Regions from separate parts of the Terrisporobacter muris genome, predicted to be linked through region 1. Evidence: riboswitches for the same ligand, from Rfam matches in the RefSeq annotation. Region 1 holds a riboswitch; each other region holds the start of a gene.
What was found. Region 1 has a riboswitch for cobalamin ahead of NSA58_RS07000 (ABC transporter substrate-binding protein). Riboswitches for the same ligand answer to the same signal wherever they lie in the genome.

Region 1 (5,597 bases):
AATTATATCTTTATCATCATAACCACAATAAAGATTTTTAACATCTAACATTTAACATCAACTTCCTTTTTTAAAATATACATAGGCAAAAAACGGTGCACCTATTAAAGCTGTTACAGCTCCTACCGGTAATTCCATTGGTGCAAATATGGTTCTAGAAATCAAATCTGTTATTACCATTAGCCCTCCTCCAAATAAAAAAGACATGGGTACAACATATTTATGATTTGAACCAAAAGCCTTTCTTACTATATGAGGGGCTATTAAGTCCACAAACCCAATAGTTCCACTAAGTGCCACTGATCCACCTGTTAAAATAGCACAGTAAACAAATAATTTTCTTTTTACATTATAGGTATCTACACCTACAGCCTTAGCCTGTTCTTCTCCAAATGTAAGAATATCCATTTCTTTAGTATATTTAACTACTCCTAACATTCCAACTACAAAAAATGGCAATATCAATCCTACATAAGTCCATCCTCTCATGGCAAAGCTTCCCATTTGCCAAAGAGTTATACTCTTTAAATCATTACTAAAAAAGGCTGTTAAAGTAGTTAGTAGTGCATTTACAAATAGTGATAAAACCATACCTACAAGAACTACAGTATTATTTGACATGGTCTTATCAATTTTTGTTGAAAATGCAATTACAGAAAAAACAGTAACTAAGCCAAAAATAAATCCTATTAAAGGCAAAGTAAATCCACCTATTAATGGTAGTGATATTCCTGTTACTATTATAAACCCAGCTCCCAAAGAAGCACCTGAAGATACTCCTAAGGTATAGGGTGATGCCAATTCATTTTTAAGTATAGATTGAACTACAGATCCACTAGTTGCTAAACAACCTCCAACTAAAAATGCTAATAATACCCTTGGCAACCTAAGCTTCCATATTATTGCAATATGTTTTGATGTAACATTTTCTGATAAAGGTAAATTTAAGGTTTTATTACCTATTATAGATAATGTATCAAATAAACCTATATCTGAACTTCCTATGGATGTTCCTAACAAAATAATTGTAAGTAATACAATTATGCTTAAAATTATTTTTTCCCTATTTCTCATACTCATCTGGATATGTAGCTTTAGCCATCTCCTTTAAAGCTTTTATTATATTTTGAGTTGGTCTAGATGATGAATCTGCATCTATATAATAAACTTCATTATTTTTCACTGCTTTAATGTTTTCCCAACCTTCACGAGATTTTATTTCTTTTACTGGATTTTCTACATAGTTAACTGTAGTTAATATTACATCTGGATTTGCATCTATTACAGATTCTTCAGTTGGTGATATCCATGATTTTTGATTCTTAAATATATTTTCTGCTCCTATGATTTCAACCATTTCATTTAAGAATGTAGAATTACCAATACTATATAAATTAGGTGCTGGCCCTATTTCTATATATACTTTCTTTTTATCTTTTATTGTTTCTCCAACTTTAGATATTTTTTCTATTTCACTTTTCATATTAGAAACTATTTCTTCGCCTTTTGAATCTTCCTTAACTATAGATGCTATAAATTCTATATCTTTGTATATTCCATCTATACTTTCACTGCTTGGTATGTAAACTACAGGTATCCCTGCATCGCTAATAGATTTAAATGGATCATCAGATGAACCTGATTTATTATAACCTGAAGCTATAACAATATCTGGCTCCAGCTCAATTATTGCCTCTGCATCTGGTGAAGTAAAATCCATTTTCTTTACATCTTTATTTACACCTTCAATCCCCTCTGAGTATGTATCCATGCATACGATTTTATCTCCCACACCTAAACCAGCTAATATTTCTGTATTAGAAGGTGCTGTAGATACTATTTTTTCAATATTAGATGGTATCTCAACTTTGTTACCTTCTCTATCTGTTACAGTTTGTTCTTTATTACTACTACATGCTACTGTAAAAAGCATAACTACACATAATAATAATGATAATAATTTTTTCTTCATAAGTCTTCCCCCTTGTTAAAATTGTAATAAAAAAAGCCTAGCACAAGGCTAGGCTCATATATCTATGTTTTGACATAATATGTCTTTTAATATATTTCCTTCACCCCGAAGAAATTTGCTTCATAATTCAGGCAGGTTTCCTGACTTAGTATCAACCTACTCCTCACCTTCCCATAAAATTCGCTTTGTTCATGCGTTAACAAATTGTCTTCGCTATAGCTTTAGACAACTATATTGTTAAGAATTTACTCTGCTTATAATACAGTGGTATACTGAGTTTCGTCCACATTACAGTAACGGGGGCTGTAGAGGAATTACACCTCTTTCCCTATTAATCTTTAAGAACCTAAATTTATATTAAATTGTTTCTTAATATATTGTAGCATATTTAAACTTGTTTTTTATGATTTTAAAAATAAATCTTAATATTTCAATTATTTTTCTTCATAAAAGCTTACATTCTTTATTATTATATCAACAGTACCATCTTCATTTTGTCTGACACTATATTTCATAGGATCTTCAAAATCAACAAGATTTCCTTTTATATCAAATCCATTGTCTGTTTTTATACTTCTTCTTTTAAGCTTCTTCTCAACCCATTTTTTGTCTATATTGAAGCTAGTTTCAATTCCTCTATCAGTCATTAATTCTTTGAAACTTTCTTTTAAATGGTCATCATCTATTGATTTTTCCACAAATTCTTCTATATCAACTTCTTCTTTTTCTTTTAATGTGTAATTTAATAAACTTCTAACATCTTCTGCTTTTTTTATATTATTACCCATAGCATTTGTTATCCAATTATCTGCAGTAGTTTTGAAAGTTTTTGTATTAAACTTATCATCAGTAACTTTTTCAGCATGTAAGAATTCATTTATAAATCTTGATTTTTTCTCTGGATCTTCTTCTTTCTCTGAATCTTTGTCTAATAATCTTAAATGGAAGTCATCATTTATTCCACTAAGTCCAACTAATGCACATTGTTTTTGTCTTCCTGTGTCTGGTATTCCTATTTCGTTGCTTATTATTTGTATGTTGAATTTTTCATCTAATAATTCTATAGAATGAGTGTATAATTTCTTGTAGTCTAGTTTTACTATTCCTACATATTTTTCATCTTTTACACTATATAAACACATAGCTAAATCACATGAATCTATGTCTTCATATTTTTTCATTATATCAAATAAGAATGAAGCTATTTCTTTTGAGTTTTGAACAAAAGTATCAGCATCGTATATTATTTGTTCACAGCAATTTCTTATTATATTTTCATTATAGTCTTTAAATACAGCTTTTCTTAAATCATCATCCTTTGCTGCTCTGTTAATAATCTTTTGGAAAAACTTGTCTACCTCTGCATTATTTTTTCCTTCAAAATCATTTAATATTGGGCCTTCACTATTTCTATCAAGAACGTGAATAATATACTTATGTATAACCATATCTAACTACCTCCGTAATTTATTTTAACTTTTCTATTAATTCTTCCATATCTTTTGGAAGAGGGGCATTAAACTCTAAATCTTCCCTAGTTCTTGGTTGTTTAAACTTTAAACTATAAGCATGTAGAGCTTGTCTTTTAATTAAATTTTCATCCACATATCCATATAACTCATCTCCTATAATTCCATGACCTATATGATTTAAATGAACTCTTATTTGATGAGTTCTTCCTGTTTCCAGTTTTAATTTTAAAACTGTGGCATCTTTTAATCTTTCTACTACTTCAAAGTGTGTCACTGAAGGTTGTCCATCTTCATGAACTATCCTTTTTATACTATCATCAGTAGGTCTATAAATTGGCTCATTTATAGTCCCAAAATCTGATTCAACAATACCTTTTACTACAGCTATATACATTTTTTCCACTTTATCATCTTTCATATCTGATGATAAAACAAATTGAGCATAAGGATTTTTAGCCACAATAACTAAACCTGATGTATTCATATCAAGTCTATTTACAAACCTTACTTTTACCTTTTCATCCTTCTCCATAATATAGTGAGTAACACCATTGGCAATAGTATTCTCATAATGACTCTTTGTTGGATGAACTACCATAAACGCTGGCTTATTCACCATAATTATATCAAAGTCATCGTATAAAATAGATAGTTTTAAGTCTTGTGGCTTAAAATCAGCCATATCTTCTTCAATTCTTACCTCAATTAAGTCACCTTTATTTATTTTGTCAGCTGGTCTAATATATGTATTATTTACTTTTACAGTTTTATATCTTTTCATTTTTGATAAAGATCTTACTGAAAAGTTTAGTTTATCTAATAAAACTTCTTTCAAAGTTAAATTTTCTTCTTCATTTATATATGAAATAATATTATATTTCTGATCTTCTTTCTTAAACATATGCTCACCTACTTTTACTTAATATTATTTATATTACCATAAATTCATAGTTTTATATAAGTAAAAACAAAAAATTCCCTTTGCTCAAAAAATAAAATCACACTGTGAGTTGTGTGATTTTTATAATATCTAATAAAATTTATTTTACTTCTTCTGTTTCTTCATATCCTTTACAAACATCTACCCATTTGTCTGCATTAGAAAATTTTTCTAACTCATCGCAAGTTAACTCTATAGATGAGTTACTGCTTCCTGCTGCTGGGAAAATTGTGTCAAATCTCTTCATAGATACATCTAGATATACCTTTACCTGATCATTTTTAATAGCAAAAGGGCATACACCGCCTATGCCATGACCTATGTATTCTAATACTTCTTCTGGTGTTAACATCTTAGCCTTATGTCCAAACTCTGATTTAAATTTCTTATTGTCAATTTTAGCATCACCAGCTGTAACTATTAATATGGCGTTATCTCCTTCTTTATTTTTAAAAGAAAGAGTCTTAGCTATTCTAGCAGGAATAACACCCACTGCTTCTGCTGCCAATTCAACTGTTGCCGAAGATACCTCATGCTCCATAACATTATCTTCCTTGTTATACTGTTTGAAAAATTCTCTTACCTTTTCTATTGACATAATTATACACCTCCATTTACAACATTTCCCTATAATTATTCCCAAAATAAGTATATCATATAAAATTCCTTAGAGAATAAAATTAACATTTTTTAAATTATCAAAGTAAAATTTACTTTTCTCAAACCACCATGTGGACATTATTCTTCATATGGACAATGACTTTCCATTACTTGAGTAATATACGTTAAAAACATATTCACCAATTAGTTGTATTTTATATTTTATCTACACGAAAGATAAAATATAAAATCCTTACAATTAAATAGAGGTTTTCATACATTTTTGTATAAATATTAACATAATAATATGTTTTTTTGACAAAGGATATTTCCTAAATTTACATATATTTGATATAATACAACTTATAAACGAGGTGGAAAAATGGGGAGAATTGTAACAATAAACTCTAATAAAGTGCAAAGGTCTCTTGATACTAGAAAACTTTTGCATAAAAAATTAATTGAAGTTGGATTTGATGTTGACTATGAATATAATCCTGAAGCAGAATTAATAATATCTATAGGTGGAGATGGTTGTTTTTTACAAACTATTCGAGATTATAATCTCCCAAATGTACCCTTAGTAGGAATTAATACTGGTCATTTAGGTTTT
Region 2 (5,597 bases), on a different contig from region 1:
TGAATCTATTAAAGCATATAAACTAGCATGTGCCATAGACAAGTTATCTAACCTAGAAGAAGATATAAACTCTTCATTTGGACCAATTATGCTTCCTTTTTCATATTCATATAAATATAAATCAAAATCAAGAATATCTTCTTTATTTATATTTAATGCTTTACTTATTTCCTTTAATAGAAACTCATCTTTTTCTAATGTTTCATTTAGTAATCCTACTAGAGGTAGTGTATCTTTTTGTTTGTTAAACTTATAACCATCGTTTACTGTTCTATTCATGTGAATAGCTAAGTTTGGTATTATACAAATTGGTCTATTTATATTAATTATTTCTTCTCTTGGACACAATATATCTTCAGATTTTAATACTACTCTACCTGCAATTGATAATGGTCTATCAAACCAAGTACTTAGTATTGATCCACCGTAGCCTTCAGTATTTAATTTTAAATAAGTATTTTCCACAGTCATTTCTGCATCAGGTTTAATCCTAAATGTAGGTGAATCACTATGAGACCCTATTATTCTAAAGCCTTCTTGCATATTGTCAGAATTTACTACAAAGGCTGTTAAAGAAGATGCATTCTTTGTTATAAAATACTTTCCTCCAACTTTCAGTTGCCATTTCTCATTCATTTTTAATTCTTTAAATCCATTTTTCATTAGTAAATCTTTACTAGTTTTTACTGCATTAAATGCAGTTGGACTATTATAAATATAATCTATTAAATTCTCGGCAAATTGTTTTTTCATAGCTCCTCCTATTAAACTAAGTCTAAAGTTGTATATTCTTTATTTATAGTTTTTATACCCTGATTATCGAATGCTATAGTAACATCTGGACCTTTTAAGGCAACTACTGTCCCTAGCCCAAACTTAGGATGATGTACCTTAGCACCAAGTTTCAAGTCGTCTATGTTGCTTTCATTTGATGTATTTTTTATAGTTGCATTTGCTTTTTTAGCTGCTTCAACCTTGTTCATATTATTCATCTTGTATTTTTGAGTATATTTATCAAGTATATTATAATTAGCTTTTGAAAAAGATAATTCTTTTTGTTCTTTATTTAATCTTTCTATACACTCATCTGGCAACTCTTCTATAAATCTAGATGCGATTGAAGGATTAGTTCTACCATATAGAGTTCTCTTTCTTGTCAATGTTAAGAATAATTCTTCCTTTGCCCTAGTTATTCCAACGTAACAAAGCCTTCTTTCTTCTTCTATATCGCTATCTTTCATAGATTGAATAGCCCTAGAAATTGGGAATATTTTTTCCTCCATTCCTGCTAAAAATACAACCGGGAATTCAAGACCTTTTGATGAATGTATAGTCATTAATGAAACTCTATCTTCTTCTTCTTCTTCATTATCTGGTTCTGCATTAAGTGCAACATTTGTTAGGAATGATTCTAAACTCTTATCATCACTTGAACTCTCAAACTCTAGAGCAACTGATATAAGTTCTTGTAAGTTTTCTAATCTATCTTCCCCTTCATTGTTCTTTTCTTTTAACAATTCATCCTTATATCCTGTTATATCTAATACTTTTTCAATTACTTGGCTAACAGTATATATTCCTGTAAAACTTCTTAGTGTGGACATTAAATCTACAAATTCACTTATACTTGCTCTAGCTTTTCTCGATATATCTGAGTTATCTTCTATATCAATAAGTACGGAATAAATACTTTCTTCTTTTAAACTAGCTCTGTCTTCTATTTTTTCTATAGTTCTAAGTCCTATACCACGTCTAGGAACATTAATTATTCTTTTTAAAGATACATCATCCTGAGGATTTTGTATTACTCTAAGATAAGCTATAATATCCTTTATTTCTTTCCTTTCATAGAATTTTATACCACCATAAATATTGTATGGTATCCCCGCTCTATTTAAAGCATCTTCCACAGAACGAGCTTGGGCATTGGCTCTATATAAAACTGCAAAATCTTTGTAATCTCTATCTTCATATCTTTTCATATATGAAATAGTATTTATTATGAAATCACCTTCTTCAATTTCATTTTCTGCCAATTGAATTTTTATTAGCTGCCCTTCCTTTTTATCACTCCAAAGTCTTTTTCTTTTTCTTTCTGTATTATTAGCAATAACATGGTTAGCTGCATCCAATATTACTTGTGTTGACCTGTAGTTTTGCTCAAGTTTTACTATTTTAACATTATCATAATCTCTTTCGAATTCAAGAATGTTTCTTATGTCAGCGCCTCTCCAACCATAAATACTTTGATCATCATCTCCAACAACACAAATATTTTGATGTTGCTTAGCTAATAATTTTATTAACTCATATTGAGCTTTACTTGTATCTTGATATTCATCGACCATTATGTATCTAAATTTATTTCTATAAAAGTCTAATACATCTGGACATTCTTTAAATAACTCAACTGTTTTCATTATTAAATCATCAAAGTCTAGTGCACTATTTCTTTTTAAACGATCTTGATATAGGGCATATATTTCCCCTACTTTTGTTTTAGATATATCTCCTTCATTTAATTTTAAATACTTTTTAGGAGAATATAGTTTATCCTTTGCATTAGATATGCAACTTAATACATATTTAGGGTCAAAGGCTTTATCACTAATGTCCAACTCTCTCATACAGTCTTTAATTAAAGTTACTTGGTCTGGACTATCATATATAACGAAACTTCTGTTATAACCTATTTTATTTATACTTTTTCTAAGGATACGAACACAGCAAGAGTGGAATGTTGTAATCCACATTTCTTTAGTATCGGTTCCTTCCAAAGTTTCTTCTACCCTTTCCCTCATCTCATTGGCAGCCTTATTAGTAAATGTTATTGCTAATATATTTTCGGCTTTAACATCCTTATCTTCCATAAGATATCCTATTCTAGTAGTTAAAACTCTAGTCTTTCCTGACCCAGCTCCAGCAAGTATTAATACAGCGCCTTCTGTATTCTCTACTGCTTCTCTCTGAGCGGGATTTAATTTTTCTATTATATCTGAAATCATATATATCCTCCTATAATGCTCATATAAATATATTTTAATCTAATTCTGATTTTTCTTCAAATTTCATAATACTATAATAATTCCCATGAATAAATTATAAAATACTATTCCTCAAAAAAAGGCCTTAGGACTTTGGAGAATCCTAAGGCATAGGTTAAGGGTTATTCTATTTTCAAACTATTTTGAAATAAAATAGGTTGAGGGCAATTTAAAATTCACTTCGATCATATAAATGAAATAGCTTCGTTACCACTTTAAGCCACTATGTGAGCGCTATGATAATATAATTTCATTATATGTAAAAAGTGCCTAACTTCAAGTTAGGCACAATATCTTCAAATAAAAATTTTTATTAAGATATTTCTCCTTCCCCGAAGAAATGGCTTTATATTATAGGCAGGTCTCCTGGCTCTGCTTCATCCTACTTCTTTTCCTTCCCATGTTTTCCACAGTGGTTAAAAGTTTCGTCCACATTACAGTAGCGGGGGCTGCAAAGGTATCTCACCTTTTTCCCTATTAATCTTAAACAAGAACCTAAAATATTTTAATTAATTTAATTTTGAACTAATATAATTATAGCACATAAATAAAATAATTTGTTATTTTTTACCAAATATTTCGATATATGTTTTCCTAAAATATTTTAATTTTTTATTATTTTCTTCAAATACATAGCAACAATATCTGCAAATCTTTCTATATCCTTAGTATAAATAAAGTCTTTGCCATAAATCATTTTTTCTGCATCTAAATCGCTTTCTTTGCCAGTAAAAACTCCCAGTACAAGTATACCTTGCTTTCTTGCTTTTCTAACTTCTAAAGCTGTGTCTTTCACTCCAATAATACCTTTATATGATGCTTCTCCTCTTAAACTTCTAGATCTATCTTTCCCAATTTTCACATCATTAGGCTTTCCATCACTAAGAACTATAAGAATTTTATTTTCTTCTTCTCTTTCTATTAAATCATCACAAGTTGCCTTTATTGCTAGTCCATCTCTATTATTTCCTGCTGAAAAATATTCGAATATATTTTCACAAGAATTAATATCATCGTTATAATTTCTATATCGTTTCAATATGGTGTAATCTAAAAAACTTAGATATCCCATAACCCTATTTGGAATACCTACAGAAGTTAATGCCATAGCAATTATATATGCTTGTATAGCCACATTAAATTGATTTCTACTTTGTGAGCCGCTGGCATCTAGCAATATATCTATTACATATTTTCCTTTTTCATTTCGTATATCTTTATAAAATACTTTGGTATTATTACTTCTTCCTATTCTCCATGCCCTATTGGCACAAATAGTTCCTCCATCAGAATAAATTCTATCAATAGCACTTTCTTCTACTAATATTCTTGATATACTTTCCTTTAGTTTATTAATGCTTCTTTTATGTAATTTAATATTATCTCTATATTTATATAAATTATTTTCTTTTTGCCTAGTAACATATTTTAGTTGAAAAGCATTGTTACATTCACTACGCAATACTCCATCTGTGAAGTGAATTCTACATCCCTCATGAATACCTCTACAGTGTTTAGTTTCAAATTTTTTCACTTCACTTTCACTCAAAAAAGTTTTTCCATAGTAATATCCTACCTTGTCGTAAATTTTTTGAGCCATAACTTCATCCACATAAATTATCCTATTTGGTGATTTTTCTAAATCTCCATAGCCCATTTCACCTAAATTTTCAACTAACATAGAATTACTTATATTATTAATTTCACTTTCTATAGTTTCTGTTTCTTCATCCATATATAACTCTTCATACATAAAATCTGAAAAAGTATCAAAATCTACATTTACATTTTCTATATCTTTCTCAATTACTTGAGAATTTTCCATTTGAGAGTTCATTATAACTTCAAAATAAGTTAAATAAATTTCATCCAGCCTTTTTAATATAGTCATTAAATCATCATTACAATCAATAGCCTTTATATCTCTAATTATTCTTCTAGTTAAACCATCCACTACAGGATGCCTGTCCATAGCTTGAAGAATAAAAGTATACCTTAATGTCTGTAATATATCTTCCTTATGAATTTTACTATAATTCACAAGTACATCTTTGTAAGCTTTGCTTCTTATTTCTGCTACACCTGGTCTCTCATTTATTACCTTATCTTCTACTATAGAGTTAAGAACTAGCTCAATTAAGGTATATAATATATCCTTATTATAGGATTTTTTTATTCTACTCATTAGGTATTTTTTTATTATATCCCAATCCAAGTACTTCCTTCTTGCTCCAGCAATTATACCAAAATATAAAGAAACATCCTTAGATGAATAATCTTTTTCACTGGAGTCTATATCTTCATCATACATACCAGAAACAGTCCAAGCCAAGTTATTTACTCTATTTTCAAACTCATAATTGTTATATATCCAATTAGTATTCACACTCATGCTCTCACCTACTTTAGGTTATTTTAAATTAGGAAATATATCTTTGCTTTCCCATTTTTCTGGTATTCTTGTTCTAATAATATCCTCAACAATTTCTTTTTCATAAATATCAAAAGTCTTTCCTGTAAGACCCATATTTATAGCAAGAGTTGGTCTAAGTC
Region 3 (5,597 bases), on a different contig from region 1:
TAGTATTCAATGTAATTTTATTTTCAAATATAACAGCATCAAAGGTTAAGAGCATACTTTCTATCATATTACTAAGATTTATTGGAGAAAATATCAATTTATTTTTTTCCACATCTAACTTTGCAAGAGATAACATTTCATTTACTAGTTCAGACATTCTATCTGATTGAGAATCAATATATTTAATCCATTTAGACTGATTTCTTATAGTATCTTCAGGATTACTAAGCAATAATGAAGTATTTGTTTTAATTATGGTCAAAGGTGTTTTTAATTCATGAGAAGCATCTGCAATAAATTGTTTTTGTCTATTAAATGTCTCTTTAATAGGCTCAATACTTTTATTAGTAAGATAAATACTTATTATTAAAAGAAAAATAAGACTTATTGATCCGGCCAAAACAAAAATCTGAATTAATCTTATTTTTAAGCTCTCTTCTGAAGTAATATTCAAAAGTACAATCTTTGAAAAAAACCTGAAACTCCTTTTTTCATACTTATAGATATAATCATCTATTTTAATTTTACCATTATTCTTATTACTTTCATAAATAGTATTTATAGCGTTTTGCAATTTCACAGTAGTCATATCATAATTTAGGTGGACAAAATAATTTGTAATATTTCCACTATTATCAAGCTCAACTACAATATTGCCACTATTAGGCTTTTGTTTTGGACTATTATTCATAAGAGAATCAATAGTCATATTTGTTTCTCTATTAATGCTGTGGTTAGTCATAAAATAAAGAAAACTAAAAATACTTATAAAAACTATAGTGAGCAAAGTCATATTGATTAAAATAAATCTGGTTTTTAGCTTTTTAAACATTATTATTTCTCCAGTTTATATCCGGCTCTTCTTATAGTAGTGATTTTTACAGAAGAGTTAATAAAAGTAAGCTTTTTTCTCAGAAAAGAGATATAAACTTCTATATTGTTATATTCAACATCAGAATCAAATCCCCAAAGTTTAGTTATTAAATCGTCTTTGCTTACAATATTTTTAGGTCTTTGCATAAAATAGTTTAATATTTCAAACTCTTTTTGAGTAAGAGTTACTGCAGAATCTCTACAGCTTAAATCATAATTAGATAGATTTAAATTGATATCGCCATAAGTTAACAAGCTATCATTTATAACTTCACCTTTTCTTCGCGATATTGCCCTAAGTCTTGCTAGTAATTCTTTTGGCTCAAAGGGTTTTGGTAAGTAATCATCAGCACCTAAATCAAGACCCGTTACTTTATCATCAACAGAATCTTTCGCGGTTAATAAGAGTATAGGGGTAGATATACTTTCTTTTCGCAGTTTTTGTAAAATTTCTAGACCGTTTAATTTAGGAAGCATTATATCTAAAATAATGACATCATAAATATCTGTTAGAGCATATTCTAGTCCATTATCTCCATCATAAACTGCATCTACGCTATATTTATTATTAATTAATATTTGGCTTAAAGCTTCAGAAAGTTGCTTTTCATCTTCTACTAATAAAAGTTTCAATATGTTATCCTCCAAACTGCTTCAACTTCATGAAGTAAATTTGAGCAATGGAATTATCCTAAGTAGTAATGAGGATATATCATTGACAATATGCTTCTCAATTTTGGCGACATGAGCTAAGCGAATTTTTTTATTATTTTATTATACAATAAAGCCCCTTAAAAAGACTTAAGGGGAAGTAAATTAATTATCACCATAGTTAGTATTAGCAAGAGTAAGAGTAATGTTTAAGTTACCATTTCTACATCTTAACTCGTCCATAAAAGATTTTTGATTTGAATTGGCTTTTAAACTTATTGTATAAGTCAGCTCAAATAAAGAACCAAAGTCCCTAGTTCTAACTCTTTGTATACTATAAGAATTAGTGTAGTTATCTAATACTTCTTCGAATACACCTTCATAATTTAGGTTTTCTGGAATAGTAATTTTAAGTTGCATTGTTTTATTTTTAGGCTCTGCAAATTTGGTCATATGTAATCCAATCATTACAGCAGATAAAATTAAAGTAAATAAAACAGCATAAGTAATATATCCCATACCACAAGTAAGCCCAATTGCTAAAGTAAAGAATATATATGCAATATCCTTTGGATCTCCTGGGGCACTCCTAAAACGAATTATGGAAAATGCTCCAGCTAAAGAGAAGGCTCTAGCTACATTGTTGCCAACTAATAGGATAATTATAGATATTATTACAGGCAACATAATTAAGGTTGTACTAAATCCAGAATTAAAATTATCTTTTTCATGTGTTTTCATATAAACTACACTTATTAAAATTCCTAGTATAATAGATGTACCTATTACTAGTAGAGAATTAATAAGAGTAAATGATTCTCCTGTTGTTGAGGATATTATTGTTTCTAACATATTTCAGCTCCTATTTTTATTTCATTATTTTCTTTATTATTTAAACAATATTTCATAAATTCATTTCCATACTTTGAAAAATGAGTTGGATAAATTTCAAGTTCAGATAAAACTTTTGTAAACCATAAAGGTATGGCACCTAATATCTTTACTTCCATAAGATATTTTCCATCTCCAACGACATCTTCACCAAAACTTCCTTCTTCTAAAAGTAGATGATTTCTTCTAGTCAAAACTCTTGAATCAAATGTTACTCTAAAATCAGGATTATCCTTACAGAAAAAAGCATTTCTTTCATAAGATATAAATACAGTAGGATATACTTTTGTTTTACTAATATAGTATTCTATTTCATGAAGTACTTGTTTATCCATATAATCTTTAACCACAGGTTTTTTATTGTTATAAAGAAATTCATAAGCTTCACCTAAGGACAGAGAAAGTCTTCGCTTGCTAACAATACCCTTGATTTTTTTCTTTAATTCTAAGAATACTCTATCATTAGCATTAGTTGGTATCGTATAGCTTCTTAGTCTGAGTTTTTCTTTATAATATGGTTTTGATATGGAATGTCTTATTACATCGCTATTTTCAGTATCATAATAGATATTATAGATACTGTAAGTTCTATTGTTTTGACAAAATTTATCAGGATTCATATAATCCAGAAGTTTTGGAATTAATTCATTATATTGATTTTCTGTTATTAAAAACTTTTTCTCATAACGTTTAAAGGACTTTATTGCCATATTTTTCACCTCTTTTATCAATTGTTTTACACCATGAGTATAATAATTTAACCTTAAAATAATCTTAAAGAAAATCTGTTAATACATTTTTATAAAAATCAAACTTTTTATAGAATATTTACAAAAATTGGTATAGAATTAAAGTGAAAGAATAATAAAAAATATTTTAGGTTCTTTAAAGATTAATAGGGAAAGAGGTGAGAACCCTCTACAGCCCCCGTTACTGTAATGTGGACGAAACTCAACAAACCACTGTAAAAAAGTTACGAATGGAATTTGAGCAACGGATTTGACTAAAATTGCATGGCGCCGACGTAGTCGTTTAAAGCATTAGCAAAGTCATATCGTTGGTAATATGAACGTAGTGAATTTTTTATGGGAAGGTGAGGAGTAGGATGAAGCTAAGTCAGGAGACCTGCCTAGAGTATAAAAAGAAATTTCTTCGGGGTGAAGGAAGTATCTTATTAGAAAACATTTTATGTTGGAAATTAAGAGATACGAGCCTAGCCTTTCGGTTAGGCTTTTTTTAATTATCAACTAATTAAGTAAGCAAAATATTTAGTTACAACAAGAAATCTTAGTTAAATGAATTAAAATAATAAGATATACACCCTAAAAATAATTAAAAGGGAGATGTATGTAGTATGAAAAAAAGTAATGTAAAATGGTCATTAATAGCAGCATTTATGTTAATGACTACACCAGTAATCTCAAATGCAATGCACATTATGGAAGGCTTTTTACCAGTAAACTGGGCAATAATTTGGTGGGTAATATTTATACCTTTCTTTATAGTAGGACTTAAAAATATTACTAAAATAGTAAAAGAGCAACCTAAAAAGAAATTATTATTAGCTCTTTGTGGAGCTTTCGTTTTTGTATTATCAGCATTAAAAATTCCATCAGTTACAGGTAGTTGTTCGCATCCAACGGGTGTAGGCCTTGCAGCAATATTATTCGGACCTAGTGCAACTGTAGTTTTAGGGACAATAGTATTATTATTCCAAGCCTTATTATTGGCGCATGGTGGAATTACAACTTTAGGAGCAAATGCTTTTTCCATGGCAATTGTAGGACCATTAGTTTCTTTTGGAATATGGAAATTATGTAAAGATAAAATAGATAAAAAAATGGCAGTATTTTTAGCAGCAGCTTTAGGAGATTTGTTAACATATACTGTAACATCTTTCCAACTAGGTTTTGCTTTCCCAGATCCAGCAGGTGGATTTATGGTATCAGCAGTAAAATTCTTAGGAGTGTTCTTTATTACTCAAGTACCTATAGCAATAGCAGAAGGATTACTTACAGTTATAGTTTATAACTTTATAACTGAAAATGAAGAAAGAGAGGTGTTAGCATAATGCAAAGTTCAACAAGAAAAAAATCAAGTAGTATTAAATTAACAATCACTTTACTTCTTTTAGTTTTAGCTATAATTATTGTCCCATTAATAACTCAAAAAGGAGCAGAGTTTGGTGGAGCAGATGGAGAGGCTGAAGGTGTAATAACTGAAATAAATCCAGAGTATGAACCATGGTTTAGCAGTATAATAGAGCCTGCAAGTGGAGAGATTGAAAGTTTATTATTTGCATCTCAAGCTGCATTTGGAGCAGGAATAATAGGATATTATATTGGAACTACTAGAACTAAGAAAAAGATGAGAGATGAATTATTAAATGATAATAGATGATTATGCTTATAAAAATAAGTTATCTAAAGTAAATCCAAATATGAAATTTGCCATAGGTATGTTGTTACTAATTTTATCTTTAATTAATCCTTATAATTATATATCCTTAATTATTATAGCAATAATGAGTTTGGTTATAGTTGGGATTGCAAAGATTGAATTAAAAGATTATATTCATTTTATTAAAATTCCCCTAGTATTTTTAATTATCAGTATAATTATGATACTTCTGACTTTTTCTAAAGATAAAGAAGTCTTATTATACAGTATAAAAATAGGAAGTTTATATATAGGTGTTTCAAATGAATCTATAATATCATCAACACATTTATTCTTTAGAGCATTATCATGTTTGACTTGCATTTATTTTATAATGCTTACAACACCTTTTAATCAATTAATATTTGTATTCAAAAAACTACATTTACCAGACATAGTTTTAGAAATTTCCATGCTAATGTATAGGTTTATATTTATATTTATGGAGGAAGTTGCAGATATAAGAAAATCTCAAGAACTTAGGTTTGGATATATAAATTTAAAGAATGGATACAATTCTTTTGGATTATTAGTAAATATGTTATTTAAAAGAATGATGATAAGATATGATGAAATGAGTATAGCTCTAGACATGAAATTATACGATGGAACATTTTACATAGTAGAACAATAAAATAGTAAAATAATAAAAAAATTTGAGCAACGGGATAAGTCTGAAGCGGTAGCGAAGACTTAGATGTTGGTGACATGAAGTGGAGCGCCTACGCAGTGGCTTAAGCGAA

Region 2: linked by a shared signal. The riboswitch ahead of pcrA (DNA helicase PcrA) and the one ahead of NSA58_RS07000 (ABC transporter substrate-binding protein) in region 1 are both predicted to bind cobalamin.
Region 3: linked by a shared signal. The riboswitch ahead of NSA58_RS12390 (energy-coupling factor ABC transporter permease) and the one ahead of NSA58_RS07000 (ABC transporter substrate-binding protein) in region 1 are both predicted to bind cobalamin.

The regions. Positions count from the first base shown of each region.
Region 1 is NZ_JANKBY010000061.1:5,315-10,911, forward strand. Features, by position in the region: gene NSA58_RS06990 (ABC transporter ATP-binding protein) at 1-51, opposite strand, end outside; gene NSA58_RS06995 (FecCD family ABC transporter permease) at 58-1,074, opposite strand; gene NSA58_RS07000 (ABC transporter substrate-binding protein) at 1,064-1,972, opposite strand; cobalamin riboswitch at 2,086-2,337, opposite strand; gene NSA58_RS07005 (nucleoid-associated protein) at 2,407-3,420, opposite strand; gene NSA58_RS07010 (RluA family pseudouridine synthase) at 3,440-4,345, opposite strand; gene NSA58_RS07015 (YbaK/EbsC family protein) at 4,485-4,982, opposite strand; gene NSA58_RS07020 (NAD(+)/NADH kinase) at 5,367-5,597, shown strand, end outside.
Region 2 is NZ_JANKBY010000053.1:7,922-13,518, reverse strand. Features, by position in the region: gene NSA58_RS06300 (M18 family aminopeptidase) at 1-753, opposite strand, end outside; gene pcrA (DNA helicase PcrA) at 765-3,005, opposite strand; cobalamin riboswitch at 3,384-3,558, opposite strand; gene NSA58_RS06290 (VWA domain-containing protein) at 3,649-5,436, opposite strand; gene NSA58_RS06285 (AAA family ATPase) at 5,455-5,597, opposite strand, start outside.
Region 3 is NZ_JANKBY010000163.1:1,097-6,693, forward strand. Features, by position in the region: gene NSA58_RS12370 (sensor histidine kinase) at 1-832, opposite strand, end outside; gene NSA58_RS12375 (response regulator transcription factor) at 835-1,506, opposite strand; gene NSA58_RS12380 (DUF4956 domain-containing protein) at 1,690-2,376, opposite strand; gene NSA58_RS12385 (polyphosphate polymerase domain-containing protein) at 2,370-3,125, opposite strand; cobalamin riboswitch at 3,277-3,562, shown strand; gene NSA58_RS12390 (energy-coupling factor ABC transporter permease) at 3,770-4,486, shown strand; gene NSA58_RS12395 (energy-coupling factor ABC transporter substrate-binding protein) at 4,486-4,815, shown strand; gene cbiQ (cobalt ECF transporter T component CbiQ) at 4,802-5,488, shown strand.